DNA from 3 places in the Streptomyces sp. NPDC014995 genome. Region 3 is predicted to be linked to each of the others. Evidence: riboswitches for the same ligand, from Rfam matches in the RefSeq annotation. Region 3 holds a riboswitch; each other region holds the start of a gene.
The links. Region 3 has a riboswitch for cyclic di-AMP ahead of ACF1A1_RS04410 (M23 family metallopeptidase). Riboswitches for the same ligand answer to the same signal wherever they lie in the genome.
Positions count from the first base shown of each region.

Region 1: it holds a riboswitch for cyclic di-AMP, as region 3 does, so the genes downstream of both, ACF1A1_RS11125 (transglycosylase SLT domain-containing protein) here and ACF1A1_RS04410 (M23 family metallopeptidase) in region 3, are expected to answer to the same signal.
Region 2: it holds a riboswitch for cyclic di-AMP, as region 3 does, so the genes downstream of both, ACF1A1_RS10045 (NlpC/P60 family protein) here and ACF1A1_RS04410 (M23 family metallopeptidase) in region 3, are expected to answer to the same signal.

Region 1 covers NZ_JBIBVX010000004.1:314,414-324,459, forward strand. The annotation lists gene ACF1A1_RS11100 (flavodoxin family protein) at 1-385, shown strand, start outside; gene ACF1A1_RS11105 (ABC transporter permease) at 395-1,318, opposite strand; gene ACF1A1_RS11110 (ATP-binding cassette domain-containing protein) at 1,305-2,282, opposite strand; gene ACF1A1_RS11115 (outer membrane lipoprotein carrier protein LolA) at 2,317-3,528, opposite strand; gene ACF1A1_RS11120 (polyprenyl synthetase family protein) at 3,816-4,826, opposite strand; cyclic di-AMP (ydaO/yuaA leader) riboswitch at 5,838-6,018, shown strand; gene ACF1A1_RS11125 (transglycosylase SLT domain-containing protein) at 6,022-6,498, shown strand; gene ACF1A1_RS11130 (HAD family hydrolase) at 6,520-7,344, opposite strand; gene ACF1A1_RS11135 (carboxymuconolactone decarboxylase family protein) at 7,389-7,850, opposite strand; gene ACF1A1_RS11140 (GNAT family N-acetyltransferase) at 8,269-9,336, shown strand; gene ACF1A1_RS11145 (glycosyltransferase) at 9,539-10,046, shown strand, end outside.
Region 2 covers NZ_JBIBVX010000004.1:89,880-99,925, forward strand. The annotation lists gene ACF1A1_RS10020 (DUF5691 domain-containing protein) at 126-1,754, shown strand; gene ACF1A1_RS10025 (cobalamin B12-binding domain-containing protein) at 1,822-2,238, opposite strand; gene ACF1A1_RS10030 (esterase/lipase family protein) at 2,613-3,497, shown strand; gene ACF1A1_RS10035 (M23 family metallopeptidase) at 3,743-5,257, shown strand; gene pcrA (DNA helicase PcrA) at 5,338-7,818, opposite strand; cyclic di-AMP (ydaO/yuaA leader) riboswitch at 8,101-8,275, shown strand; gene ACF1A1_RS10045 (NlpC/P60 family protein) at 8,284-9,462, shown strand; gene ACF1A1_RS10050 (tellurite resistance/C4-dicarboxylate transporter family protein) at 9,708-10,046, shown strand, end outside.
Region 3 covers NZ_JBIBVX010000002.1:14,476-24,521, forward strand. The annotation lists gene lhgO (L-2-hydroxyglutarate oxidase) at 1-480, shown strand, start outside; gene trmB (tRNA (guanosine(46)-N7)-methyltransferase TrmB) at 932-1,738, shown strand; gene ACF1A1_RS04400 (PrsW family intramembrane metalloprotease) at 1,867-3,324, shown strand; gene ACF1A1_RS04405 (aldo/keto reductase) at 3,458-4,402, opposite strand; gene ACF1A1_RS04410 (M23 family metallopeptidase) at 4,541-5,563, opposite strand; cyclic di-AMP (ydaO/yuaA leader) riboswitch at 5,571-5,730, opposite strand; tRNA gene ACF1A1_RS04415 (tRNA-Met) at 6,038-6,111, opposite strand; gene ACF1A1_RS04420 (dihydrofolate reductase family protein) at 6,355-7,482, opposite strand; gene ACF1A1_RS04425 (MarR family winged helix-turn-helix transcriptional regulator) at 7,610-8,125, shown strand; gene ribA (GTP cyclohydrolase II) at 8,240-8,875, shown strand; gene ACF1A1_RS04435 (ASCH domain-containing protein) at 8,888-9,268, opposite strand; gene ACF1A1_RS04440 (NUDIX domain-containing protein) at 9,400-10,046, opposite strand, start outside.

The sequences.
Region 1 (10,046 bases), on a different contig from region 3:
GCTGCTCGACGCCACGCTCGCGGCGACGGACATCGTGATCGCCTCGCCGCTGTACTGGTACTCGCTCTCCGGCCAGACCAAGCGCTACCTGGACCACTGGGCGGGCTGGCTGCGCACGCCCGGCCTCGACTTCAAGGCGAGGCTCGCCGGCCGCACCCTGTGGGGCGTGGCCGCGCTCGCCCACGAGGAGCCGGTGGTCGCCGATCCGCTGGCCGGCTCGCTGCACAACTCGGCCGCGTACATGGGGATGCGGTTCGGCGGGGTGCTGCTCGGCAACGGCAGCAAGCCCGGTGACGTCCTGAACGACACGGAGGCGCTGGCGCGTGCGAAGACCTTCTTCGCGCAGGAGGCGCCCCTCGCCCGCTTCCCCTTCGAGACCGAGTGACGGCAGCGGCTACGCGGTGATGTCCTTCGCCGTGAAGCGCGCCCAGGCCGCCGACCCGAAGACGGCGACGTAGAGGGCCTGCACGCCGAGGTTCTTCTGGAGTTCCTCCCAGTAGACCGGGTCGCGCATCAGGTCGGCGAAGGACAGCCAGTAGTGGGAGAACAGGTACGGCTGGATCGCGTGCAGTTGCGGGATCTGGTCGAGGATCTGCACGGTGGTCAGCAGTCCCACGGTCGTCGCCATCGCCGCGATCCCGCTGTTGGTGAGCGTGGAGACGAACAGACCGAGTGCGGCCACGCCGAGCAGGGACGCGGCGACGACCAGGGCGATCAACAGGGCTCTGGCCAGACCGTCGGCGAAGCTGATCCGCGTCCCGGAGATCGTGGTGAGGTCGCCGAGCGGGAACAGCAGCGCGCCGACCGCCAGCGCCGAGACCGCGACGACGAGGGTGGCCAGCAGGCAGAAGGCCACCGTCGTCACGTACTTGGCGAACAGGAGGCGGGTGCGGCCGGCGGGGGCGACCAGGAGGTAGCGCAGGGTGCCGGCGTTCGCCTCGCCGGCGACCGCGTCGCCCGCGACGACGCCGACGGCCATCGGCAGGAAGAACGGGAGCGTCGCCGCCAGCGCCGTGAACACCAGGAACAGGCCGTTGTTGGTGATCTGCGCCATGAACGCCGGCCCTTCGCCGCCGCCACCGCCCGGCCCGGCCGTCGAGCCGTCGCTGGTCTCGATCTTCACGGCGATGCCGACGAGGACCGGCACGGCGGCCAGCACGCCCAGCAGGGCGAGGGTGCGCCAGCGCCGCAGAGTGATGAGGAACTCGCTGCGGAAGAGCCCGAGGGTCCACAAGGGGTTGCCCCCGCGGACGACTTCGGTGTGGGGCCCGCGTCCGACCTCGGTGTGTGCCGGTGCCGTCGTGTCAGCCCGCGACATCGAACCCCTCCCCCGTGAGTGCCACGAACGCGTCCTCCAGGGAGGCGCGTTCCACGCCGAAGCCGCGGACGCGGACGCCCGCCGTCACCAGAGCGGCGTTGAGGTCGGCCGGTTCGCGGTCCGTGGGCTCGCCCGTCACCCGGTCCTCGGTGACGACGACGTCGCCGACGCCCTGCTCCTTCAGCACCCGGGCGGCTTCCGCCGTGTCCGGGGTGGTCACGACGAGCCGGCCCCGCGCCCGGGCCGCGAGGTCGGCCACCGGGCCCTGGACGAGGAGGCGTCCGCGTGCCATCACGGCCACATGCGTGCAGACCTGCTCGATCTCGTCGAGGAGGTGGGAGGAGAGGAAGACGGTGGTGCCGTCGGCGGCCAGCTCCCGGACCAGGACACGGATTTCGCGCATGCCCTGCGGGTCGAGACCGTTGGTCGGCTCGTCGAGGACGAGCAGACGGCGGGGCTGGAGCAGCGCGGCGGCCAGACCCAGCCGCTGCTTCATGCCGAGCGAGTACGCCTTCGTCTTCTTGCCGGCGGCGGCCGTCAGACCCACCCGCTCCAGCGCCTCCGCCACGCGGTCACGCCGGGTGCGCGGGTCGGCGGTCGGGTCGGCGGCGTCGTAGCGCAGGAGGTTGTCGCGGCCGGAGAGGAAGCCGTAGAGGGCGGGGCCCTCGATGAGGGCCCCGACGTGCGGCAACACGGCGCGGGAGGCGTGCGGCATGGGCCGCCCGAGCACCCGCGCCGTGCCGGAGGTGGGCTCGATGAGGCCCATCAGCATGCGGATCGTGGTGGTCTTGCCCGAGCCGTTCGGACCGAGGAAGCCGAAGACGCTGCCCGCCGGGACGGCCAGGTCGAGGCCGTCGACGGCGAGCTGTCCGCCGCGGTAGCGCTTGGTGAGGGCGCGGGTGTGGATGACGGTGTCCCCCACACCCGGCACCGCCCCGGGCGCCTCCGCCGCGTCGTCGTCCATCGGCTCCCCCGATCGTCGGTACTCGTCAGGGTACTTACTGCCCCGAGCCGGCCGCCTTCACGAGGGCGTCCTTGGTGACGGCGCCGACGTAGACCTTGCCGTCGTCCGTGACCAGGGCGTTGATCAGACGGGTGGAGAAGACGGTGCCGGAGCCGAACTTGCCGGTGACCTTGTCGCCGAACGAGTCCAGGAAGCCGCCGAGAGCGCCCGCGTCGGGGATGTCCCCGGAGGACGGAACGCCCTCGCCGCCGGTGTCGAAGGTGGCGACGGAGGTCCAGCCCTCGCCGAGGACGTCGAGGCCGGCGAGGTCCCGGCCGAAGTCCTCCTCGGGGAGCTTGCCCGAGTGCTCGGGCGCCCCGGCCCCGTCGCCGGCGTCGCCCTCGGTGACCTTCGCGCCCTGGGGCGGGGTGAAGTCGAAGGTGGAGGCGGCCGGCTTGGCGAAGCTGACCTGGGTGAAGCCGGCGTCCACGACGGCGGCGCCGCCGCTCGCCGGGGTCAGCGTGAACTTCAGCGGCAGCCCCGTGCTCGCGTCCACGGCCACGCTGATCGCACCGACGGTCGAGCCGGACTGCTTGGGCTTGACCAGCAGCTTGTAGGCGTCGCGGCCGGCCACCCGGACGGTGCCGTCGACGGTGACGGACGTGGTGTCGTCGACGGCCTTCAGTGCTTCCTCGGTGAGCTCCTTGGGCGTGGCGGGCACGGGCGCCTCGGCGTCCTTCGACCCCTCCTCGACGGTGGAGTGGTAGACCTCGTCGGAGGCGCTGTCGTACCCCCACAGGTCCTTGCCGTTGTGGATGACGCTGTACTCGGCGGCGTTCTCCAGCAGCGAGAGCTTCTGCTTGTCCGGACCGTCGGCGGCGACGCGCAGGGTGTGCGTGCCGGAGGCGAGTTCGGTGAGCTTCGCGGACGGGTCGGCGGACGAGCCGCCGGTTTCCCCCGTGGCCTCGGAGAGCAGCCCGCTCTCCAGCCCGCCCAGGTCGGGCAGGCCCAGATCGGTGCTGATCTTCACGGTGCCGGAGAGCTGCTGTACGTCCGATGCGGCTATCTTCTCGATGAGCTGCTGTGCGCTGATCTTGGGCAGGTCGGGGTCGCCCGAGTCGGCCAGCGCCGGGACGAGCCCGATCGTCGCCGCCGCGACGCCCGCCACGGTGACCGGAACGACGTACCGCAGGGCCTTGCGCCGCCCGACGCGCGGGTCGTCGGCCTCCCCGGCGTTCGTGCTGTCGTCGGATGCGTACGGTGCCATGTGTGCCTTACCTCCGTCGTCGGCGGCGGCTGGTCATCTCGCGAAGGTCCCCACCCGAGCCGCCATTCTCACCCGAATCGGTGAGGAGTGGTGATTTCCGTGGTTTCCATCTCACCAAATCAGCCGACCACATTCGTCAGCCCGAGGACTCAACTCCACGTACGCCTGCGGTATGACACGGGGTGGGGCGGGCGGGGGTTACCCGTAGGGGGAGGGCGTCGGGGGCGGCGCGACCGGAGGGTGCTCAAGACACCCGCTCGGGCGGGCGGGTGGGCGAGGGCGGCGCCTCACCCGGCCCGGTGCACCACCGCGTCGCACAGTTCCATCAGCGCCGCCTTGGCCCCGCACTCGCGCAGCGGCGCCAACGCCGACCGCGCCTCCTTCGCGTACCGCACGGTGTCCCGCCGGGCCTGTTCCAGCGCCGGGTGGGCCCGCAGGGCCGCCAGTGCCTCGGCGTGCCGCGCGTCGTCGCTCAGGTCGGAGTCCAGCAGCTCGCAGAGCGCGATGTCCTCGGGCCGGGACAGCCGAGCCGCCTGCTCCCGCAACCGCAGCACCGGCAGCGTGGGGATGCCCTCCCGGAGGTCCGTCCCCGGCGTCTTGCCCGACTCGTGCGAGTCCGACGCGATGTCCAGCACGTCGTCCGCGAGCTGGAAGGCGACCCCGAGCCGCTCCCCGTACTGCGTCAGCACGTCCACGACCGTGTCGTCGGCGCCGGACATCATCGCCCCGAACCGGCACGACACCGCCACCAGCGACCCGGTCTTCCCGCCGAGCACGTCGAGGTAGTGCTCGACCGGGTCCCGACCGTCCGTCGGCCCCGCCGTCTCCAGGATCTGCCCGGTGACCAGCCGCTCGAACGCCTCCGCCTGCACCCGCACCGCCTCGGGCCCGAGGTCGGCGAGGATGTGCGAGGCACGGGCGAAGAGGAAGTCACCGGTGAGGACGGCGACCGAGTTGCCCCAGCGGGTGTTCGCGCTCGGCACCCCCCGCCGTACCGCCGCCTCGTCCATCACGTCGTCGTGGTACAGCGTGGCCAGGTGGGTGAGCTCCACCACCACGGCCGACGGCACCACGCCCGGCGCGTACGGATCACCGAACTGCGCCGCGAGCATCACGAGCAGCGGCCGGAACCGCTTCCCGCCCGCCCGCACCAGGTGCTGGGCGGCCTCCGTGATGAACGGAACCTCACTCTTGGTGGCCTCGAGCAAGCCTTCCTCGACAGCCGCCAATCCGGCCTGGACATCGGCTTCCAGAGCCTGGTCCCGCACGCTCAGCCCGAACGGCCCGACGACGGTCACGAGGGGTCTCCTGTCTGCTGGTGTCTACTGGCGATTACACGGTTTGTCGATAGGTCGCTGCCATCACTCGAGTCAGCGTATCCGGTCACGTTTCGATCACCGATAAGCCCCCACGTCCCCCGGTCCCCGGTCGCTCGACCGGGAGGCGCCGGGAGGTGTCCGGATCAGCCCGGGCGGCTTCGGATCACGACCGGCACCTTTCCGATCCATCGACACGGGCGGACATTCATCGACTGACCGGGAAGCGGTGATTCATGTCCCGCGCGGAGGCGGAAGGCAGACGTCGCGTCCCCGAGGGGCGCCCCCTCCGCGACGGCGCCCTCTCCACGACGGCCATGCCTTTCCCTTGCCGTCCCAAGGGTCTGCTCACACATTCCCCGGCGACCTGAGCAGGCCGGCTCGTCCGGAACCGGTGCCTCTCGGCGGCCGCGGCCCGTATGACGTGCGGCCGGGTCGAGTACGTGGCGGGCCGCCGTCACCTGGCCGGGTGACGGCACGCCGGGGGATGCGCGCCGCGGTCGCCACCGGTCCGGTCCTGCCGCCGCGCACTCCGGTGAGGGGTCCGTACGTGACCGGAATCACGCCTGCCTCCCATGCGCCCCGCCCTCACCCTCACCCTCTCCTCCCGTGCCGACCGCGGAGCCGGCCCCACCGGAAGTGGGCGACGGGCTTCACCCTCCCGGCCACACTCGGCCGGCCGCGCCGCGCCGCCCCACATCGCGTCCCATAAAAGGGACTTGAGGTTTATTGTCCGATTCACCCCTCTTGTTAAGGGTGGTGACTTGGCTCACTTCACCATCGATGCCACGACCGACGCCGGACGCTGTTATTCCGCTTTTCCGGTAAGTGAGTTGACGTTTGACGACAGCAAAGGATCAAGCACCCCATAGGCCTCCGATCAAGGTCAATAGGGGTGTTCTGTGAATCCGGTACTTGTTCCGGACATGTGCCCTCGCATACGTTCCCGGCCAGTCGGGCGGACGCCTAATCCTGCCGCCGCCCTTCGCCACCCATCGACGAACACTCGCGCACGGCAGGAGCGGGGGACCCAGGTAGGACGCCGGGCCGTACGTCATCGCACGTACGGGACCGGCTCGGGGTGAAGTCGCGTCGCCGTACCCCCACGGCGGCCGGCCGGGCACCTCCCGCCCGAACCCGACAGCTCACCCCGCAGGCGCCGGAGAGGAACTTCGCCATGCCCGCTGCCGCCCAGCCCCGCCGCGCCCGCACCCGTCTCACCCGGACCGTCGCCGTCATGTGCACCGGCGCCGCCGTGTTCGCCCTCCCGCTCCTCGGCGCGACCAGCGCCTCCGCGGCCGGCACGACGCCGGCCACCACGGTCGCCGGGTACCCCAACAACCTCGACGGCTGGATCCGCGAGTCGCTCGCGATCATGGCTGAGAAGGGCATTCCGGGCACGTACAACGGCATCTACCGCAACATCATGCGCGAGTCGTCCGGCAACCCGAACGCCATCAACCTCTGGGACTCCAACGCGGCCAAGGGCACCCCGTCCAAGGGCCTGCTCCAGGTCATCGACCCGACCTTCGCCGCGTACCACGTGGCCGGCACCTCGTACGACCCGTACGACCCGGTCGCCAACATCACCGCCGCCTGCCACTACGCGCAGCACCGGTACGGCTCGATCGACAACGTCTTCGGCCCGTACTGATCCCGGCTCCCCCACCGGTACTCAGGGGAAGAGGCGTTCGAGGACGACGGCCACGCCGTCGTCCTCGTTCGATGTCGTCACCTCGTCGGCCACCGCCTTCAGTTCGGGGTGGCCGTTGGCCATCGCGACGCCGTGCGCCGCCCAGTCGAACATCGGGATGTCGTTGGGCATGTCGCCGAAGGCGAGTGTGTCCTGCCGCCCCAGACCCAGGTGTTCGGCGGCCAGCGCCAGGCCCGTCGCCTTGGTGATGCCGCACGGCTGGAGCTCCACCGTGCCCGGCCCCGACATGGTGACGGTCGCGAGCGAGCCGACCACCGAGCGGGCCGTCGCCGCCAACTCGTCGTCGGACAGGGTGGGATGGCGCAGGAGCACCTTGCTGATCGGCGCGCACCACAGGTCGTCGCGCGAGTGGACACGCAGGGCCGGCAGGGTCGGATGCGGCATCCGGTAGCCCGGCTCGATGAGCGTCAGCCCGTCGACGCCGTCCTGGTCCACGGCCGCGTACACCTGACCGACCTCCGCCTCGATCTTGCCGAGGGCGGTCTCGGCCAGTTCCCGGTCCAGGGTGACCGACCACAGCAGGCGGTCCGCGCCGGCGTCGTACAACTGCGCGCCCTGGCCGCACACCGCCAGCCCCCTGCTGTGCAGGTTGTCCAGCAGCGGCCGCACCCGGGGCGCCGGACGGCCCGTCACCACGAGGTGGCGGGCGCCGGCGGCCGCCACCCGCGCGAGCGCGTCGAGCGACCGGTCGGAGAACGTGTCGTCGCCGCGGAGCAGCGTTCCGTCCAGGTCGGTGGCGATGAGGGAGTACGCGCAGCGCGCGGCGTGTGCGAGGGGTGCGGCCATGATCAGAGAATACGGATCCCGGCCGCCTCCAACTCACCGCCCGTTCAGTCCCAAGTGATGCCCGCGGGCTCCTTGATGGTGGCGTTGAGGCGGTTGAACAGGTTGGTGAGCGAGATGACGAGGATCAGCGCGGAGAGCTGCTTCTCGTCGAAGTGGTCGGCCACCTCGTCCCACAGCGCGTCCGGCACGCACTCGTGCGAGCGGTCCGCGAGACGGGTGACCGACTCGGTCAGCTGGAGCGCGGCGCGCTCGGCGTCGTCGTAGAACGGCGCCTCGCGCCAGGCGGAGACGGAGGCGATCCGCTCCTCGCTCACCCCCGCCTTGCGCAGGTTGTGCACATGCCCGTGGACGCAGGCGCTGCACCCGTTGATCTGGCTGGCGCGCAACCCGACGATCTCCGCCAGCTCCCGCGGCAGGCCGCCCTCGCCGATGGCCTGGAGGAGCATGCCGACGCCCTTCGCGGCGCCGGGAAGGATGTACGCGGGGTTCTTCATCCGAGCCTGCATGGCCGGTCTCCTTCGGTGCGTGAGTGTGAGTAGGTGCGGTGTGTGAGTAGGTGCGGTGTGTGAGTAGGTGCGGTGTGTGTGAGCACGTGCGAGTGAGTGGTGCGTGCGGGTGCTCGGCGGGTGCCTCGGCCGCACCGGCGTCTTCACCGCACTGACGGTTCCACCGCACTGACGGAGCGGGCGCGAAAGATGTGACAGGGCCGCCGAAGAAAAGCGCGGGCAAAAATTCGGCAGGGTCGCGGCAGGGCGAGAAACGGCTTTCTGCCGCAACGCCGGGTACGGACCGGTTAAAGGCCTCTGCACCGGTTGGCAACAACATGCTCCGCTACCTACCGCCCGAACTGGCTGGAGCGGTACCGTCCAAAGAGTCCAGGGGGGACTTGATCGGGGGGTCAGGTTGAGCAGTGGACGTATTCGTGTGCTGAGGCCCGAGGAGCTCGGCGAGGGGGAACGGGAGCGGTGGCGGGCGCTGCGCGCCGCATCGACGATTGCGCGGAACCCGTTCATGGAACCGGAGTTCACCGACGCCGTGGGCCGCGTACGGTCCCGCGCGCGGGTGGCGGTGGTGTACGAGGGGCGTGAGCCGGTCGGCTTCCTGCCGCACGAGCGGGGCCGGCTCGGCCAGGGCCAGGCCCTCGCGTACGGCGTCTCGGACGCCCAGGGAGCCGTGCTCGGCCCGGGGACCGGGCTGAACGCCGACGAACTGATGCGGGCGTGTTCCCTGTCGAGCTTCGCCTTCGACAACCTGGAGGCGGAACAAGGGCTGTTCGTCCCGCACGCGGCCGCCGAGTACGCGGCCTACGTCATCGACGTGGAGAAGGGGTACGAGACCTACGAGTCCGTCCTGCGCGCGCAGTCACCGAAGTTCCTGAAGACGACGCTCGCCAAGGAACGCAGGCTCGGTCGCCAGGTCGGACCGCTGCGGTTCGTGTTCGACGAACGCGACCCGGCCGCGCTGCGCGCGCTCATGGCCTGGAAGTCGGCGCAGTACCGCAGGACCGGCCGCCGGGACCGGTTCGCGCAGGGCTGGATCATCCGGCTCGTGGACACGCTCTCCGTGACACGGGCCCCGGAGTGCTCCGGCACGCTGTCCGTCCTCTACGCCGGTGAGCGGCCGATCGCCGCGCACTTCGGACTGCGCTCGACGACCGTCCTGGCCTGCTGGTTCCCGGCGTACGACCCGGAGTTCTCGAAGTACTCACCCGGCCTGGTGCTGCATCTGCGGATGGCCGAGGCGTCGGCCGCCGACGGCATCGGCCTGCTCGACCTGGGGCGGGGCGCGGCCGAGTACAAGGACTCGCTGAAGACGGGTGAACTGCCCGTCTACGAGGGAGCGTGGACGCGCCCGGGGACGGGCGCCGCGCTCCACTGGCTCAGCCGTGAGCCCTCGCGCCGCGCGCACCACTTCGTGCGGAACCGGCCGAGGCTCGCGGCGGCGGCCGCACGGATCCTGAGGCACGCGGGCCGGCTGCGCCGGTCGGCGTGACGCGGTTCGTGGTTCGTGGTGGGGGTGGGGAGGGGTCATGGCAAGAGCGGGAGTCATGGCAGGGAGAGGACTCGTACCGCGGGAGGGCCCGTGCCGGGCGACGGAGAGGACTCGTGCCGCGGGAGGGCCCGTGCCAGGCGGAGGATTCACAAGGTCACAGAGGTTCATGAGGTCAGGGGGGTTCATGACGTCAGGGGGGTTCATGTCCCGTGCGGGTGTGGAGCAGGAGATCCGGCGGTTCCTCGACATCGGGGCTGTTCAGGTCGCCGAGCTGGACCTGGAGGGTGCCGAGGCCGTCCTGAGATCCGGCCCCGGCAGCCCGCCCGTCACGCACGGCGAGGTGTTCTGCCTGGTCAGGAGGGGTGGCCGACCGGTCGGCACGCTGCTCGGGCGGGTTCCGGAGGGCGCCGACCCGAAAGCGGTCCTCGCCGGCCTGGCCCGGGAGCGGATCGTCGAGGAGCCGGTGGGGGCGCCCGAGCCGGTGGGGGCGCCCGTCACGGCGCCTCCCGTGCCGGACACCACGGTCGTCATCGCCACCCGCGAACGCACCGACCGGCTCGCTCACGCGCTCGACTCGATGCTCGCCCAGGACCACCCGCACTTCGAGATCGTCGTCGTCGAGAACGCGCCGGTGACGGACACCACCCGGGACCTGATCGAGCGCAAGTACGCCGAGCGCGTGCGGTACGTGACCGAGCCGGTGCCCGGTC
Region 2 (10,046 bases), on a different contig from region 3:
AGCCGGCGGGCGCGCCCACCCCGGAAAGTGCGCCCAGCCCAGGAAGCGCCCCCACCCCTGGCGGCACATCATCCACCCCGCAGCACCCGACAGAAGACAGCCCCGTGGGACGGAAGGGGAACGTCATGAGCGTGAGCGGCACTCCGGCTTCCGTCGCCCCGCCGCCCTCCTGGGAGGACCTGGTCACCGCGGCCCTCCTCGGCACGGACCGGCGTACGCCTCCGGGAGCGGTCCCCGGCCGGAGCGCACCGGCGGCCCTCCTGGACGTGGCGGCCGCCGAGACCGTACGGCGCCGGGCCGGCCTGCGTCCGGGGCGGGCGGCGCCCCGACCCGAGCCCACGCCCGAGGACCCGCGCCCGTCGCTGCCCGCCGCCGCGGCCCGCAGGCTCGCCCTGCTGCTGGCCGGCCGCCCCGGCGCCGGCGGAGGCGGCCGCAGGGGCACCGCACCCGACCTCATGGAACTGCTGCCCCAGTGGCTGGCGACGGCGAACGCCCGTGGGTTCGCCGCGCCCGCCGAGGCCCTGCCCGCGCTGCTCGACGCGGCCCGCGGACGCACGGACCTGCGCCCGGCGGCACTGGAGTTCGCGGGCCCGCGCGCCCTGTGGCTGGCGCGGCTCAACCCGGACTGGCGGTTCGCCCTGCGCGCGACTCCGGGCGCGGGCGCGTCCCTGCCGGGCCCGGAGGAGACCGACCGGATCGAGCGGCTCTGGCAGGAAGGCCTGTTCGCCGAGCGGGTCGCTCTCCTGGCGGCGATCCGGGCCCGCGACCCCGACGCGGCCCGCGAGTTGCTCGCGGGCACCTGGCCGACGGAGCGCGCGGAGGACCGGCTGATGTTCCTCGACTCGCTGCGCACCGGCCTCGGCCCCCGGGACGAGCCGTTCCTGGAACAGGCCCTGGCCGACCGCAGCCGCAACGTCCGGGCCACGGCCGCCGAGTTGCTGTCGGCGCTGCCGGGCTCGGCTCTCGCCACGCGGATGGCGGTGCGGGCCACGGCGTGTGTGGCCGTCGACCGCACGCGGGACACGCCGACGCTCGTCGTGGAGGCGCCGCACGAGTGCGACGCGGCCATGGAGCGGGACGGTGTGGTGCCCAAGGCACCCTCCGGCCGGGGTGAACGGTCGTGGTGGTTCGGCCAGTTGGTGGAGGCGACCCCGCTCGCCGCCTGGCCGGCGCGCCTGGGCGGCCGTACGCCGGAGGAGATCGTCGCGCTGCCGGTGGCCGACGACTGGCTGAGCGAACTGCACGCGGCCTGGTGCCGGGCCGCCGTACGGCAGCGGGACGCCGACTGGTCGCGGGCGTTGCTCGGGGTGCCGTCGGCGCCGGAGGCGGGCGGTCCGGGCGCGGTCTCCCTCGCCGAGCGGGCCAAGCTGCTCGGGACCCTGCCGGCGGGCGAACGGGCCGAGTGGGTGGCCGGGTTCATCGCGGCGCACGGTCTGTCCGAGGCGTTCCAACTGCTCGGGGTGTGTGCGGTGCCGTGGGCCCCGCCGCTGGGCCGGGCGGTGGTCGACGCGCTGAACATCGCGCGGGACGCGGGGAGTTACCCGTGGAGCTTCAGCGGAGTGATGGGGCTGGCGGAACGCTGCCTCGATCCGGCCGAGGCGGGCCGCCTCGACGCGCTGCTGGCGATACCGGACGAACCGGAGGACGCCTCCCCCGGGGCCGGCGGCTACTGGGCGGAGGCGTTCCAGCGGTTGGGGACGACGTTGCGGTTGCGGGCGGTGATGGCCGAGGAGCTCGGGGGCGCCCAGGCGTAGCGGGGTCCGGGGGCGCCGTGACCATCAGTGACGGCCGCCCCGGACCACCCGCACCGCTCGACGTGACCTACGCCCCCGCCGGCTGTCGGACGTTGGCCCGCACCCAGTCCACGATGGAAGCGGTCGTCGCCCCGGGCGTGAAGATCTCCGCGACGCCCTTCTCCTTCAGCGGCGGAATGTCCGCCTCCGGGATGATCCCCCCGCCGAAGACGAGGATGTCCGCCGCGTCCCGCTCCTTCAGGAGCTCGATCACGGCGGCGAAGAGCGTGTTGTGCGCCCCGGAGAGGATGGACAGGCCGATCGCGTCGGCGTCCTCCTGGATCGCCGTGTCGACGATCTGCTCGGGGGTCTGGTGAAGCCCGGTGTAGATGACCTCCATACCGGCGTCGCGCAACGCCCGCGCGATCACCTTGGCCCCACGATCGTGGCCGTCGAGCCCCGGCTTGGCCACCACCACGCGGATCGGACCGGCTGCCACACCCATCACTGCCTCCATGAAGCGACTACATCCATCCGTACCGATTCCCTGCGTACCGAGAGGTACCACCACACCGGCCGGGGGAAGTGAACGAACGTTATCGCCAGCATCCCGCACCCGGCAGTTTTACGGTGCGGACCGAGGGGGAAATCACACGGTGGGACACGTTCACCGCGCGCGGTTCCTTCTCCCCTCAGGGGGAACTCGGGGGGACATCGCGCAAACGGGAGCCGCAACGAGGTCGCGGCACCGCCGCGTCGCAGGCCGCGCGCCGTGGTGGTGCGGCACATCGGCACAGCCAGCCGACCTCCTCCGCCGCGACTTCCACGATGGCACACGGGGGACAGAGGCGTTCCCGGCGTGCCGACAGGAGGCCGGCCATGCAGGTCACGCGGATGTTGCAGCCCTTTCTGCCGTACTGCGAGCGTTTCCTGCCGACCAGGCTGGCCGGGCTCTCCGTGACCCTGCTGAAGGCCACCGTCCTCGACCTCGCGATCCTCGCGGGGCACCTGCTCCTGTATCCCTCCGGTATCGCCCAGGAGCGCCGGGGTCCGGGCGTCGCCGCACTTCCCGCGGTGGAGGGCACCGGGGACGACCCGGCGCGGCTGCCCGCGCAGGGCCAGCCGCCGGTCGTCCTGCTGCACGGCTTCATCGACAACCGCTCCGTCTTCGTCCTGCTGCGCCGCAGCCTCGCCCAGCACGGCAGGCACCGGGTGGAGTCACTCAACTACTCGCCGTTGACCTGCGACATCCGCATAGCGGCCGAGCTGCTCGGCCGGCACATCGAGGAGATCTGCGAGCGCACCGGCAGCAGCCAGGTCGACGTCGTCGGACACAGCCTCGGCGGCCTGATCGCCCGGTACTACGCACAGCGGCTCGGCGGTGACGCCCGCATAAGGACGCTGGTCACCCTCGGCACGCCGCACGCCGGCACCCGAGTGGCCCCCTTGGCGAACGCGCATCCGATCGTGCGCCAGATGCGCCCCGGCTCGGAGGTCATCGAGGAACTGTCCCGGCCGGCCCCCGGCTGCCGTACGCACTTCGTCAGCTTCTGGAGCGACCTCGATCACCTGATGGACCCGCTGGAGGCGGCCCGTATCGACCACCCGGACCTGCTCGCGCAGAACGTGCAGGTGAGCGGCATCGGTCACCTCGCGCTGCCCGTGCACCCGGCCGTCGCGACCGGTATACGGCAGGCCCTCGACGCCGACCGGACGGAAACCGCCGTGCCGGCCGGGCACACCGACGACCTGACGGTGGCCTGAGAAGGTCCAGCCGTACGGCCGGCCACGCCCCAAAAAAGCGGCCCCACAGCCGTCCGACAGCCACCTGACATCGAACACACTTCGAACAAAGAGCCAAAACTCGCGCCCACCCTCCCCCGAAACAGGGCCGATTGCCCCTTTCCCCCGGGCACGAAACCTGCCGAAGATTGTCGTGCCCGCGTACCGCCGGGTACAGTCACCGCACTGCTCTGGCAGCCCCTGTTGTCGAGGCGAGAGAGAAGTTGGTGAACGATCGTCACCCGTCGGGGACCCTGACCACCCCGGCTCCGGCTTCCGACGCCGACGCGGCGCACTACGCGTCGTACGACTCCCAGGAAGCCCAGTACGGCGACTTCACCCCTTACAACGCCTACGACACCGGCGCGCACACCACCGGCCACTTCGCGGCCGACCCCCTCTTCGGCGACCTCCCGGCCGACGGCACCCCGACGGGTGCGTACGAGACCGGACAGTGGTCCACGGGCAGCCAGGAGACGTCGAACTACGACCCGTACGCGGCCCAGCACCACGCCGCCTACGACACGGGCGCGTACGACACGACCGCCTGGGGCACGGGCTACCAGCACCTGTCGGCCATCCCGCAGCAGACCCCGGCGGCCGACACCAGCGGACAGTGGGACGCGAGCGCCTGGCAGCAGGCCGACCAGTCCGGTGGGCCCGCCGACCAGACCCAGCAATGGGAATGGGGCACACAGGCCTTCGACACCGGTGCCTACGACGCCACGCAGTGGAACTCCGACGGCAGCCCCGCCACGTCCGGCCCCGACGAGTACGAGCAGCCGGCCGAGCCGCCCTTCGACCAGCAGGCCACCGCCGCCTTCGAGCAGAGCGGCTTCGAGCAGAACGGCTACGACGAGCCCGCCGCGTACGAGGAACACCGCGCGGAGGAGGGCGAGTTGGCCTCCACCGGCGAACTGCCCGCCGTCTCGGCGGACCCCCTCCTCGACGACCAGGAGGATGCCGCCCCGGCTCCCACCACGCGCGCCGCGGCCCGCAACGCCAACCGTTCCCGGCGCCGTACGCCCCCGAAGCGCTCCGCGCTGCTGACCGTGGCCGTGCCCTCGGCCTGTGTGATGGGCGTCGCCGGCATCGCCGCCGCCTCCGTCGGGACGCTGACCGGCGACGACAAGGACACCTCGGCAGCCGCCCCGGACACGCAGGCGGTGAAACCGTCCACCGCCAACAACAAGCTGGACTCCCAGCTCCAGACCCTCACCGCCGAGGCCGACGCCTTCGCCGACCGCGCCAGCCGGACGCAGGAACGTATCGACCTCAAGGCTCAGCAGGAAGCCGAGAAGAAGAAGGCGGCAGCGGAGGCGGCCCGCAAGGAGCGGCTCCGCCCCAAGTACGCCCTCCCGGTCGCCCGGCACGGACTGAGCGCCTACTACGGCCAGTCCGGCATCAACTGGATGTCCCTGCACACCGGCATCGACTTCCCGGTCTCCTACGGCACCACGGTCCTGGCCGCGACCGACGGCACCGTCCGCACCCAGTGGAACAGCGCCTACGGCAACATGATGATCGTGACGGCGAAGGACGGTACGGAGACCTGGTACTGCCACCTCTCCAGCTACCGCGTCGCCTCCGGGACCACGGTGAAGGCCGGCGACCCGATCGCGTACTCCGGGAACTCCGGCAACTCGACCGGTCCGCACCTGCACTTCGAGGTCCGGCCGGGCGGGGGCTCCTCGATCGACCCGCTGTCGTGGCTGCGCAGCCACGGCCTCGACCCGACGTAGAGCAAGCCGCGGCCGGTCCGCCGTGCGAGCCCCCGCTGTTCAGCGGGGGCTTTCTTCGTGAGCGGCCCGGGACCGGGGTGTTACAGCTTCTCCACCGGCGCGTACCGCAGCAGCAGCCGCTTCGGCTTGGTGTCGCCGAAGTCGATCGTCGCCTCCGCGTTGGCGCCCGTGCCCTTCACCCCGACGACCGTGCCGAGCCCGAACTGGTCGTGCGTGACGCGGTCCCCGACGGCCAGCGAGACCACCGACTGCTCCGCGGTCCGCCGGGTGGCGAAACCGGACGCGCCGGCCGCCGAGGACCGCGAGCGGGACGAGGACAGCGAGGCCGCCACCGCGGACGCCGGACCGGAGGACACGGGCGAGGTGGCTCCCGTCCGCTTCCAGTCGACATGCGTGGCCGGGATCTCCTCCAGGAACCGGGAGGGCGGGTTGTACGACGGCTGTCCCCACGCGCTGCGCATCGCGGACCGGGTCAGGTAGAGCCGCTCCCGCGCGCGCGTGATGCCGACGTAAGCCAGGCGGCGCTCCTCCTCCAGCTCCTTGGTCTGACCGAGGGCACGCATGTGCGGGAAGACGCCGTCCTCCATGCCGGTCAGGAACACCACCGGGAATTCGAGGCCCTTGGCGGTGTGCAGGGTCATCAGGGTGATGACGCCGGAGCCGTCCTCGTCCTCGTCGGGGATCTGGTCGGAGTCGGCGACCAGGGCGACCTGCTCCAGGAACTCGGCCAGACTCACCGACTCCTCCCCGCGCTCCTGCTCGAACTCCAGGGCGACGGCGGCGAGTTCCTGGAGGTTCTCGATCCGGGTCTCGTCCTGCGGGTCGGTCGAGGCCTGCAACTCGGCCAGGTAACCGGTCCGTTCGAGGACGGCCTCCAGGACCGTCGCCGGGCCGGCGCCCGACTCGACGATCGTGCGCAGCTCCTCCATCAGCACGTTGAACCGCTTCACGGCGTTCGTCGACCGCGCCGCCATGCCGTACGCCTCGTCGACGCGGCGCAGTGCCTGCGGGAAGCTGATCCTCTCTCGCTGGGCGAGGGCGTCGATCATGGCCTCGGCGCGCTCGCCGATGCCGCGCTTGGGGACGTTGAGGATGCGGCGCAGCGGCACCGAGTCCTCGGGGTTGGCCAGGACCCGCAGGTAGGCCAGGACGTCCCGGACCTCCTTGCGCTCGTAGAAGCGGACGCCGCCGACGACCTTGTAGGGCAGGCCGACGCGGATGAAGATCTCTTCGAAGACACGGGACTGGGCGTTGGTGCGGTAGAAGACGGCGACGTCGCCGGCCTTCGCCTCGCCCGCGTCCGTCAGGCGGTCTATCTCGTCCGCGACGAACTGCGCCTCGTCGTGCTCGGTGTCGGCGACGTAGCCGGTGATGCGCGCGCCCGCGCCCGCGTTGGTCCACAGGTTCTTGGGGCGGCGGGACTCGTTGCGCTCGATGACCGCGTTGGCGGCGGAGAGGATCGTCTGCGTGGAGCGGTAGTTCTGCTCCAGCAGGATCGTCGTCGCGTCCGGGTAGTCCTCCTCGAACTGGAGGATGTTGCGGATCGTCGCCCCCCGGAAGGCGTAGATCGACTGGTCGGCGTCGCCCACGACGCACAGCTCCGCCGGCGGGAGGTCGTCCTCGCCGGGCGGGACGTCGACGGGGTGCTCGGAGGTGCCGACGAGCTCGCGGACGAGGGCGTACTGGGCGTGGTTGGTGTCCTGGTACTCGTCGACCAGCACGTGCCGGAAGCGGCGGCGGTAGTGCTCGGCGACGTCCGGGAACGCGCGGAGCAGGTTGACCGTCGTCATGATCAGGTCGTCGAAGTCCAGGGCGTTCGCCTCGCGCAGCCGCGACTGGTAGAGGGCGTATGCCTGGGCGAGGGTCTTCTCGAAGCCGTCGGCGGCCTGGGCGGCGAAGTCCTCCTCGTCGATCAGCTCGTTCTTCAGGTTGCTGATCTTGGCGCTGAAGGACTTCGGCGGGAAGCGCTTGGGGTCGAGGTCCAGGTCGCGGCAGACCAGGGCCATCAGACGCTTGGAGTCGGCGGCGTCGTAGATCGAGAACGACGACGTGAAGCCGAGCCTCTTGCTCTCGCGGCGCAGGATGCGCACGCACGCGCTGTGGAAGGTCATCACCCACATCGCGTTCGCGCGCGGGCCGACGAGCTGCTCGACGCGCTCCTTCATCTCACCGGCGGCCTTGTTGGTGAAGGTGATCGCGAGGATCTGGCCCGGGTGGACGTGGCGCTCGGCGAGCAGGTGGGCGATGCGGTGGGTGAGCACGCGCGTCTTGCCGGAGCCGGCACCGGCGACGATGAGCAGCGGGGTGCCGGAGTGGACGACGGCGGCGCGCTGGTTGTCGTTGAGCCCCTCCAGGAGCGCCGCGGCGTCGATCGCCGGGCGTGGGGCGCCGTCGCGGTAGTAGGCGTCCCGGTCCGGGGGCACGTCGAACTTCCCGCCGAACAGATCGTCCGGAAGCGGCTCCGGAGTGTGATCGCCCTCGGGCGGTGGCGGGGGTTCCTCGTCGTGGCCGCGCGGGGCCTGGAGGTCCGCCAGGAAGCTGTCGTCAAAGAGGCTGCTCATCGCTCTCCGAGTCTAGGGTGCCCCACCGACAACCGGCCGCCGTCCCCAGAACATCCCGGTTTTCCCCCGGTTCCGGAAGCCGACGATCTTCCGGTGCCGCCCGCCCGGCACCCTCTCACCCTCCAGGACGACCTGGTCACGCTGTGCGACGAATCGGGAAACCCGGACCGAGGTCACGAAAATGTATCGGGCATATCACCCATCAACCTTCACAGGGGCCACACGAGTTGGCTACCGTGCCGGGCAGGCCGTACGACCTCCACCGGCGAACCTCGCCGGGCCGCGCGGCCTCCGCCGAGTCCGGCGTGCCCCCTCGCGGCAGCCGGAGCCGGGGACCCACCGAGACCTTGGGGTGAATCGGCCCGACTCCCCTTCCGGGGACGAGCCGTAGGGCAACCCTTCCGAAGCACCCGCCCGAACCCGACAGCTAACCCGGTAGGCGGAACACGGAAGGAGTCGCCTCCCTTGGCGTCGCAGCACCGCAAGCCGCGCCCCACGGGTACGCGCGTAGCAGGCCTACGCACGCCCGCCCTCGCCACCGCCGCCCTCACCTCGGTGGCCCTGCTCTCCCAGACGGCCGACGCCGCACCCTCCACCGACGGCAAGCCGAGCCTGGAGGAGGTCGAGAAGAAGGTCGACGACCTCTACCGCCAGGCGGAGTCGGCCACCGAGAAGTACAACGCCGCCAAGGAGAAGACGACCAAGCAGCGCCAGCGCGTCGACTCCCTCCTCGACGACGTGGCCCAGCGCACCCAGAATCTCAACGAAGCGCGGGAGCAGCTGGGTTCCTTCGCGGCCGCCCAGTACCGCACCGGTGCCTCCGCGCCCGACACGGCGACCTTCCTGCTGGCGGACACTCCGCAGGACTACTTCGACCAGAACCAGCTGATGAGCCGGCTGACCGACCGGCAGAAGGACGCGGTCGACGACTACGTCACCGAGCAGTCGGAGACGATGAAGAAGCGTCAGGAGGCCGCGCAGAGCCTCCAGACGCTCACCGAATCGCAGAACGACCTCAAGACCGCCAAGGCCACCGTCCAGAAGAAGCTGAGCACCGCACGCGCGCTGCTGTCGCAGCTGACGGCGGAGGAGAAGGCGCGGCTCGCCGCGATCGAGCGGCAGAAGCAGCAGGAGGCCGCCCGCAAGGCGGCGGAACTGGCGCAGCAGCAGGCGGCGGAGGCGGCGGCCGCGCAGCAGGAGAGCGACGCCTCGTCGAGCACGAGCGGTTCGTCGGGCACCGGTACGTCCGGCACCGGTTCGTCCTCGTCCACGGACTCGTCCTACGCCACCAAGGCCGAGAAGGCGCTCGCCTTCGCCCGCGCCCAGATCGGCAAGCCCTACGTCTGGGGCGCCACGGGCCCCGAGTCCTACGACTGCTCCGGCCTCACCCAGGCCGCCTGGAAGGCCGCCGGCGTCACCCTTCCGCGCACCACCTACGACCAGGTGAACGCGGGCACCACCGTCCCCCTCGCCGACGCCCTGCCGGGCGACCTGATCTTCTTCTACGACGACGTCACCCACGTCGGCATCTACATCGGCAACGGCATGATGATCCACGCCCCGAAGCCGGGCACGTACGTGCGCGAGGAGTCGGTGTTCTACGACGGCGAGTCGTCGATCCACAGCGTGGTGCGACCTGCCTGAGCGACGGGGCCGAGCTGTCGGGCCTGAGCGACCGGGCTGAGCTGTCGGCCTGAGCGATCGCCCCCGGCCCGGTGGGCCGGGGGCACGCGCGCGTGGAGGTGCGTTTCGCGGCGGCGTACCTCCTGCCCCTGCGCCGAGGGGTGCGGTGTTGAGGAGTCCCCGCCTGTCCTGCGCCCGCGCGTATTTCCCCGCTCCCGCGCGCGTGCCCCCGCGCAAGCCGCTCCGCGCTCCTTACCATCGGCCGCATGCCCGGCTCCTCCCCCCTGCGCTCCTGGCGGGCGCAGCGTCCGCCGGCGGCCGGGGCCGCTGTGCCGGCGACCGGCATCCTGTCGATCGGTCTGCGTCTGACCGGGTACGAGGTGCTGTCCCGGATCGCCCTCGCGCTGGCGGGCGCCGCCTGGGTGGCGCTGGCGGCGGACTTCGTCGTACGGCTGCTGTGGGAGCGCGAGGTGTGGCGGGCCGCGGCGGGTACACCGGCCGCGCTCACGGCCGTGGCGGCGACCGCCGTGCTCGGCACCCGGGTCTCCGCGCTCGGCTGGCAGTCGCTCGCCGGGGCGCTGCTGGCGCTGGCGGCGGTGCTGTGG
Region 3 (10,046 bases):
GTCTACCCGGTGCCCGATCCGGCGTTCCCGTTCCTCGGGGTGCACCTGACACGCGGCATCGACGGAGGCGTGCACGTCGGCCCCAACGCGGTACCGGCGCTGGCCCGGGAAGGGTACGGCTGGGGAGTCGTACGCCCCCGGGAGGCGGCGGCGACGGCGGCCTGGCCCGGGGTGTGGCACATGGCCCGACGGCACTGGCGCTACGGCGTCGGCGAGCTGCGCCGGTCACTGTCCAAGGCGGCCTTCGCGGACGCGGTACGCCGACTGCTGCCGGCCGTCGAGGACGGCGACCTGGTGCGGGCGGCGTCCGGAGTACGGGCGCAGGCGGTCCTGCGGGACGGCGGCCTGGTGGACGACTTCCTGATACGGGAGGGCCCGCGGGCGGTCCACGTCCTGAACGCACCGTCCCCCGCGGCGACAGCCTCCCTGCCGATCGGCCGGGAGGTGGCCCGCAGGGCGCTCGGAGTCCTGGGCGAGTGACCTCGCCCCCACCGCCCGGCCCGTCCCGTCCGTCCCCGCGATGCTCCGCCACGGCGCTCCCGCTCCGCACCCGCACCCGCACCCGCACCCGCACCCGCACGGGAGTGGATCGTGGCGGTGCGGCGCAGCCCGCCGGCCGGCCGGCCCCAGTACCGGACCACCGGGACAGCGGACAGAGGGGCGCGGCCGGCGGCGGGCTCGTCGTACGGCCACGATGTCGACTCACCCAGCCACCCACCGGCAGCGCGGGCACCCCCACCGCACCGCCCCCCCGACCCGTACCCGTACCGGCACCCGCCCTCCCCGGCACCCGAACCCGCACCCCGCCCACACAGCGAACCCGCAGAGCGAACCCGCAGAGTGAACCCCTACAGCGGAGCGAACCCACAGCCACCCGTCCCCCCGCCCACCCGCCCACCCGCCCACCCGCCCACGTAAAATCGATCCCACTGTGTCTGATTCCCTCAACGCCCCCGACTCCTCCCGGCCCGCCTCCGGCGAGTCGCTCCGTCGCGTCCGTGCCAAGGGCGAGCCCCGCTTCCCGGACGGTCCCAAGGCCGACCCCGCCGGCTCGCACTTCGAGCGGCGGATCCGGAGTTTCCAGCCGCGCCGCAGCCGGGTGACCGCGGGGCAGGCCGACGCGCTCCAGCGGCTCTGGCCGAAGTGGGGGCTCGACATCGACGGTCGCCCCGTCGACCTCCCGGAGCTGTTCGGGAACGACCACCCCGTCGTCCTGGAGATCGGCTTCGGCATGGGCGAGGCCACCGCCCGGATGGCCGCCGCGGACCCGCACACCAACATCCTCGCCGTCGACGTCCACACGCCGGGCCAGGGCAACCTGCTGAACCTCGCCGACCGCAACGGCCTCACCAACATCCGGGTCGGCAACGGCGACGCGATCATCCTGCTGCGCGAGATGCTCCCCCCGGACTCCCTCGACGGCCTGCGCGTCTACTTCCCCGACCCCTGGCCCAAGAAGCGCCACCACAAGCGCCGCCTCATCCAGCCGGAGTTCCTCACCCTCGCCGCGACGCGTCTGAGGCCGGGCGCGCTGGTGCACTGCGCGACCGACTGGGAGCCGTACGCGGAGCAGATGCTCGAGGTGCTCACCGCGCACCCGGACTTCGAGAACACGCGGGCGGACGGCGGTTTCGCGCCCCGCCCCGACTACCGGCCGCTGACCCGTTTCGAGGGACAGGGCTTGGACAAGGGTCATGTGGTGAACGATCTGCTGTTCCGTCGCGTACAGCACGGCTGAACGAAACGCCCCTGCGGCTCCCCACCACCCGCGCCGCCGGCCCCTCCGTCCCTCCGTACCTCCGTCCCTGCCGCCCCCGACCCCGAATTGCCTCCACCGCCGTCCTCTCCCTCGTTAGGGTCGATGCCGTGGCCATCAGTCCCCCGTACCCGCCGCACCCGCCGCAACCGCCCCAGCCGGGCGGCACACCCGAGGGCGGTGTGCTCCGGCACGCGCACTGGTGGCAGCACAAGTGGGTGCGTTACGGCGCCCTGATCACCCTGCTCGCGCTCTCCGGACTGGTCATCCTGGCCCTCGTCCGCGAACAGACGGGCACGCACGGGTTCCTGGTGGGCCTGGGACTCGCCGTCCTGCCCGTCCCCCTTCTCATCGCGGCCTTCCGGTGGCTGGACCGGGTGGAGCCCGGCCCCTGGCGGAACCTGATGTTCGCGTTCGCCTGGGGCGCGTGCGCGGCGGCGCTGATAGCGATCGTCGCCAACAGCTTCGCCACCCGATGGATAGCGACGGCGACCGCCGACCCCTCCAGCGCGGACACCCTCGGCTCGACGGTCATCGCCCCGATCGTCGAGGAGTCCGCCAAGGCGGCCGCCGTCCTCCTCGTCTTCCTCTTCCGCAGGCGGGACTTCACCGGAATCGTCGACGGAGTGGTGATAGCCGGGATCACCGCGACCGGCTTCGCGTTCACCGAGAACATCCTCTACCTGGGCAACGCCTTCGGCACCGACCAGCTCACCGGGGACGGCGGCATCGCCTCCGTCACCGTCGCGACCTTCTTCGTGCGCGTCATCATGTCGCCGTTCGCCCACCCCCTGTTCACGGTCCTGACCGGTATCGGTTTCGGCATCGCCGCGCTCTCCGGGGACGGGCAGCGCATACGCCGCGTCCTGCTCCCGCTGTCCGGTCTGCTGCTCGCGATGACGATGCACGCCTTGTGGAACGGCTCGGCGACCCTCGGCGAGTGGGGCTTCCTCGCGGTGTACGGGGCGTTCATGGTGCCGGCCTTCGCGGTGCTGACCTGGCTGGTGGTGTGGACGCGCCAGCGGGAACTGGGCACCGTACGCGAGGAACTGCCCGCCTACGCGGCCGCGGGCTGGCTCACCCCCGCGGAGCCGTACGCGCTCGGCTCGATGCGGGCCCGGCGGCTGGCCCGCGACCACGCCCGCCGGCACCTGGGCAAGCCGGCCGCGCGAGAGGTGGCGCGGTACGAGGCGTACGCGACGTCCCTCGCGTTCCTACGGCACCGGGGACGCCTCGGCCGGGCCGGCGCCGACTTCGTCGTACGGGAACGGGAGTTGCTGAACGAGCTGTGGCGCCGCAAGGACATCGCCCGCCCCGCGCTGGACCACGCGGCCCGTATGACGGCGCCTCCGGTCCAGGTCGTCATGCCGCCCTGGCCCGTCTACGGGGTCCCCGGGCACGGACAGGGGTACGGGCATCCGACGGGACCGGCCCGGCATCCGCAGCACCAGCTTCCCCATCAGCAGCCCCACCCACAGCCGCACCCACAGCCGCACCCGCAGCACCAGTACCCGCACCCCCGCTCAGCGCAGCCCGGGTATTCCGGGTACGGCCCCTACCAGCCGTAGACCGGAAACCGTGCGCCGGAAAACGCGAACCGGAAAACCTGAGCCGGAAGCCGTGAGCCTGAAACCGTGACCGGCATGTCGTGAGCCCTGCGTCGTAGGGGCCGCCCCCCACCGGACACCGCAGTGCGGGCCCTTACACCGAGGCCTGCGTGAGCCGCCCGATCTCGGTCCGGGTCAGCTCCAGCTCGGCCACCGCCACCAGCGCCGGCAGCTGCTCCACGGTCCTCGCGGAGGCGATCGGCGCCGCCACCGTCGGCGGGGCCGCGAGCCACGCCAGGGCCACCGTGGCGACCTCGGTGTCGTGGGCGCGGGCGATCTCGTCCAGGGCGGCGAGGACCTTCTGCCCCCGCTCGGTCCCCAGGTGCTTGCCGGCCCCTTCGGCCCGCGCGCTGTCCACGGTCGTACCGGGCCGGTACTTGCCGGTGAGGAAGCCGGAGGCGAGCGCGAAGTAGGGCACGGCGGCGAGGTCGGAGGCGTCGGCGAGGTCCTGGAGCTCGCCTTCGTACGTGTCGCGCGAGACCAGGTTGTAGTGCGGCTGGAGGGCGACGTACCGGGCGAGGCCCTCGCGGTCGGAGAACTCCAGGGAGGCCCGCAGGCGTGCGGGGGAGATGTTGGAGGCGGCGATGTGCCGCACCTTGCCCGCCTTCACCAGCTCGTCGAGCGCGCCGATGATCTCCTCGACGGGCACCTCGGGCTTGTCGAAGTGGGTGTAGTAGAGGTCGATGTGGTCGGTGTCCAGGCGTCGCAGCGAGGCGTCGGCGGCGGCCTTGATGTTGGCGGCGGTCAGCCCCTGGAAGTCGGGGTGCTGGCTCACCTTCGTCGCGATCACGACGTCGTCGCGGTTGCCGCGGGCCTTGACCCACTTGCCGATCAGGGTCTCGGACTCACCGCCGCCGTTGCCCTCGGCCCACGCCGAGTAGGAGTCGGCGGTGTCGACGAAGTTGCCGCCGGCGGCCGTGTAGGCGTCCAGGACGGCGAAGGAGGCCGCCTCGTCGGCGGTCCAGCCGAAGACGTCGCCGCCGAGGGCGAGCGGGAAGACCTCGAGGTCGGAGGAGCCGAGCTTGCGCAGAGACGTCATGCTCTTCGTCAACGCCTCGGCCGGAGGCGCGCATTCCACGCCTCCGGCCAAGGGTTCGCAAACATCCGGGAAACGTCCGGGTCGTGTACGGGAGACCTCACCGACCCCCGGGAACCACCGGAAATTCCCCGGAAGACTTCAGAGGCTGAGCCCCTTGTCCCGCAGCCAGGCCGCCGGGTCGATGCCCGAGGCGCTGCCGCCCGGGTGGACCTCCAGGTGGAGGTGGGCGCCGGTGACGTTGCCGGTGGCGCCGACGCGGCCGATGACGTCACCGGTGGCGACCTTCTGGCCGACGCTGACGCTGATGGAGGACTGGTGGGCGTACCAGACCTCGGTGCCGTCGTCGAGGGTGAGCACGGTCTTGTACCCGTACGACCCGTCCCAGCCGGCCGACGTGATGGTGCCGCTGTGCACGGCCTTGATCAGGGTGCCGGTGGGGGCGGCGAAGTCGAGGCCCGTGTGGTACCCGGAGGACCAGTAGGCGCCGGCCTGACCGAAGGTGGAGGTGATGGTGTACGAGGAGGTCGGCAGCGTGTACTGCTTGGCGAGTTCGGCGAGGCGCTCGGCCTCGGCCTTCTTCGCGGCTTCCTCGGCGGCCTTCTTCTTCGCGGCGGCGGCCTTGGCCTCCGCCTCCTGCTTGGCCTTGGCGGCCGCATCGGCCTGTGCCTTGGCCGCGGCGGCCTCGGCGGCGGCCTGGGCCTTGGCCTCGATCTGGGTCTGCTGCGACTCGGCCTGCGCCATGATCCGGCTGCGCAGCGCCTCGCCGGCGTCGGAGGCGCTCTCGCTGCTGTCGTCCGCGGCGACGGTGGTGCCGAAGGTGCTGAGGGCGGGCGCGGACTCCTCGGGGGTGTCGTCGTCCGAGATCAGGGAACCCACGGAGGGGAGGTCCGGCATGGAGATGGAGACCGGCGGCTTGCCGGTGTTGGCGCTGGCCATGCCGCCCGCGCCGACGGCGGCTATGACGCCGACGCCGAGAACGGTGGAGCTGCGGGCGAGCCCGCCGCGCTGCTTGGCGACGCGGTGCCGACCGCGTACCGGGCGAATGGACTCCGCGGTGGGGTTCCACTCCTCCCAGGGGCCCTCGTCGGTGCGGTAGGTGCCGTAGCCGAAGGTCTGGCTGGGCGCGCTGGGGGCTTCTGGGGCAGGCCGGTTGGACGCCACGCGGGCGTACTCCTTTCCTTCCGTCGCCTACCGGGTTAGCTGACGGGTTCGGAGCGGGAAGGTCTCCTACGCGCGTATACCGGCCGTTGTTCCACGGCGGCTTACGCGTGATTCACCCCAAGGTGGTGGTTCCCCGGTTCCCTTACGGGATTCGGCGCGTGCGCACGGAGCCGCCTCTTGTGACGGCTGGGACGACCGCGCTGCGTTATCGAACGTTAATAGACGCGGGGCCGGGTTTCCAAGCTGTTCCTCTTGATCAACAACATTTCTGGCCTGGACTTTCGCCCCACGAGCGGTGAAAAACGGGCGAGTTGACCTCGCTCCGGCCACATCTCAGCAGTCACAACGTTTTTGATGGTGACTCAGTTGTGATGCGCAGGGCGCTCATCCGATCACGATCCGTGAGCTTGATTGAGCGAGTGAACACACCGAGGGCCGGAACCCTGTATCAGGATTCCGGCCCTCGACCTTCAGTAGCGGGGACAGGATTTGAACCTGCGACCTCTGGGTTATGAGCCCAGCGAGCTACCGAGCTGCTCCACCCCGCGTCGGTATGACACCAGTGTACGCCATCCGCGGGACACGAAAGACCAGGGTTGATCCGGGGCCTCTCTGGGGGCTTCCCCGGGGATCTCCCGGGGACCCCCTGGTGACCTCGGGGGATCTCCAGGGGACTTCCCCCTGGACCCCCGGGGCACCTCCGAGGGACCTCCCTGAGGGCCCGCTGCCGGGCTTCCCTACCGGGCTTCCCTCCGCAGGCTTCCCGAGGGACCTCCGCTCGGCCAATGGCCCTACAGGAGATGGCTGTTGGGCGCCTTGGCCCGCTCCTCGTACTCCGGGAGGACGACGACGTCCACACCCGCGGCCGTCAGCAGTCCGGTGCCGTCGGCGTCGGTCACGAAGGTGTCCGGCTCGCGCCAGGCCGTCACCACCCGGGGAACGCCCGCGTCGAGGACGAGTCGGGCGCAGGGGGTCGGGCGTGAGGAGCGGTGGGTGCAGGGTTCGAGGCTGGTGTAGACGGTGGCCGTGGCCAGACGGGGGTCGCCGGGGTCGATCTTGGCGAGGGCCGCCTCCTCGGCGTGGACGACGGGGTCGCCGGCCTCCCGGGAGTGGCCGCGCGCCAGCTCGGTCCCGTCGGCGGCCACCACCACCGCGCCCACGCTGAACGCCGTCCGCGACGGCGGGCAGGCGGCCGCCAGCTCGCAGGCGAGGGCCAGCCAGTGCCGGTCGGCGGCGGTGGGGAGCGGGCCGGCGCCGGGCGCGGTGGGCTCGTAGCGCATCAGGACGACGTCCTCGATGCGCCGCGTCTCCACGAGTCGCAGCCGTCCGCCCTGGTAGCCCCCGGGACCGAAGAGCCGGGGGGCGTCCGGGGTGCCCACGAAGAGGGGGGCGAGGACGAGCTGGAGTTCGTCCGCCAGGCCTTCCTGGAGGAGCTGGGTGTGGATGGTTCCGCCGCCCTCGACCATCAGCCGCCGTACGCCCCGTACGTCGTGGAGGTGTTCCAGGAGCCGCCGCCAGTCGAGGCCGGGGCCGAGGGGCACGACGTCGGCCGCGAGGCCGAGTGACCGCGCGCGTTCGGCGCCCTTGTCGGTCGTGTAGACGACCTTCTCGCCGCCGGTGTGCCAGAACTTCGCCGCCGGATCCAGCTCGCCGGAGCCGCTGACCGTGACCTTGAGGGGGTACTCCGGCCTGCCGGCCGCCAGGCGCGCGGCCCGGCGTTCGGGCGAGTTGACCAGGAGGCGGGGGTTGTCGGCGCGGATGGTGCCGGCGCCGACCAGGATCGCGTCCACGGAGGCCCGCACCTCGTCGACCCGGTCGAAGTCGGCGGGGCTGGAGAGCAGCAGGCGGTCGGGGCCGGTGTCGTCGAGGTAACCGTCGAGGGAGACGGCTGCGGACAGCAGGACGTACGGGTACGGCATCGGCGCGGTCTCTCCGGGCGAGGGGCTGTGGGCTCTGGGCTGAGGGCTGAGGGCTGAGGGCTGAGGGTACGGGGCCGGACCGGCCGCAGCCCTTGGTTCAAGTTTGAAGCAAACCTACACTGGGGGTATGACGATCCGCTGGCTCACCCCCGAGGAGCAGCGCGCCTGGCGCGCGTACGTCGCCGCCTCCCTGCTCCTGGAGGACGCGATCGACCGGCAGCTTCAGCATGAGGCCGGCATGCCCCACCTGTACTACTCCATCCTGGCCAACCTCTCCGAGGTCCCCGAGCGACGCCTGCGCATGACCGATCTGGCGGAGAAGCTGAAGATCACCCGCAGCAGGCTGACGTACGCGGTGACGCGCCTGGAGAAGGACGGACTGGTGCGGCGCGAGAACTGCCGCTGGGACAAGCGCGGGAGCATCGCGGTCCTGACGGACGAGGGCATGGCGGTCCTGGAACGGGCGGCGCCCGGCCACGTCGAGACGGTCCGCGCCTCCCTCTTCGACCGGCTCACCCCGGAGCAGGTCGGGCAGCTCGAGGAGATCTGCACGCACATCGCCCAGGGGCTCCAGGGGGACGACGGTGCGGGCGCGCCCGAGGACGTCCCGTGGCGCAGACGTTCGTCGCCCTCCTGCTCGTGAGTCGCGCCACAACAGCATTGCTTCAAATTTCAAGCATGAGGTAGTGTCTCGACCGTCGGAATGCTTCAAAACTGAAGCAGAACCGCCCTGTCCACCGGACCCGGGAGAATCCTCATGCTCCAGACCCCCGCCGCCACCCCGCGAGCCCGCGTCCGGGTACCGCTGCGCTTCCACGACGGCTACTCGGTCGACGCCGAACTGGTCACCTTCCACGGCCTGGTCGACGGCCAGGAACACGTGGCCGTCGTCCTCGGCGACCCCGGCCCCCGCCCGCTGGTCCGGCTGCACTCCGAGTGCCTCACCGGGGACGTCTTCGGCTCCGCCCGCTGCGACTGCGGTCCCCAGCTGCGCGAGGCGGTCGAGCGCATAGCCGACCGCGGCGGCGTCCTGCTCTACCTCCGCCAGGAGGGCCGTGGCATCGGCCTCTACAACAAGCTCGACGCGTACGCCCTCCAGGACCAGGGCCTGGACACCTACGAGGCGAACGCCGCCCTCGGCCTGCCCGAGGACGGCCGGGACTACACGGCCGCCGCCCAGATGCTGAGCGCCCTGAAGGTCACCGCCCTGGACCTGCTGTCCAACAACCCGGACAAGGCCGACCAGCTCCGCACCCTGGGCATCGACGTCCACGACCGGGTGCCGACGGGCGTCTTCACCACCCCGCACAACGTGCGCTACCTGCGCGCGAAGGTCCTCCAGACGCAGCACACGCTGCCGCTGGCGGACCTCACGGAACTCGGCGTGGGCTGACGCCCCTCCACTTCAGGCCTTCTCCTCCACCCACCCGGAACGCCGGGCACACCACGGGCGTGTCGTCCCGCACCGGCGCGCCTGCGCGCTCCGGAACCGGCGGTGACCCGCACGCCACTCCTCCAGGCCGGCGTCACCCTCCCCCTCGGCCGCCGCATGCTCCCGGGTCACGCCGGCGAAGGTGGTCCCCTCCGCGCCGGTGATCTCGACGGTGGCGACGGAACGGCCGTCTCCGTCGAGGAGGGCGAGGCGCTCACCGACGTACTCCAGGCCCTCCGTCTCCTCCGGGTACTCCGCGAGCAGCCCGGTGGTGGCCGTCCTTCGCCCGGACAGGACGGGGGAGTTCAGCCGGACGCGTATCCGGTCCGCGATGCCGAGCTCCATCGCCCGCATGCCGTCGACCCCTGGCCACATCTGTCGTCACGTCACTTTTCTCCGGTCACGCGCGCCGAAGGGATACGCGTGCCTAAGGGCCATGTGGGGCGAAGGGTCACGCGTGCCGAAGGGGTACGCGCGCCGAAGGGTCACGCGTGCCGGAAGGGGCCGTCGAGCGCGGCCCACTGGAGGAGCATGATCGTCTTCGCGTCGGCGATCGCACCGCTGCGGACGTGAGCGAGCGCCTCGCCGAAGGGCAGTTCCACGACGGTGATGTCCTCGCCCTCGTCGGCCACACCGGCCGTGTCCGCGCCGGGCACCGATCCGTCGTAGGGCGCGGCGAAGAAGCTCAGGCGCTCGGTGACCGAGCCGGGGCTCATGTAGGCGTCGAAGACGTGCTCGACCTCGTGCACGGTCCGGCCGGTCTCCTCCTCGGCCTCACGGCGGATCGCCTCCTGCGGGTCGTCGCCGTCCAGCAGCCCGGCCGCGGTCTCCAGGAGCATGCCGTCGGGGTGCCCGTTGACGTAGGCCGGCAGCCGGAACTGACGGGTCAGCAGGACCGTATGCCGCTCGGGGTCGTAGAGCAGGATCGTCGCGCCGTCGCCCCGGTCGTACGTCTCGCGCCGCTCGCGGCTCCAGTGGCCGTCGTTGTGCCGGTAGTCGAATGTGGTGCGGCGCAGGACCGACCAGTCGCAGGCGAGGACCTCGACGTCACGGATGCGGACCCGGGGGTTCCCGGTCAGGTCGCGCCCTTGGCGGTCGAGTCCGGTACGGCCGCGGGGGTCGGGGAGTTCGA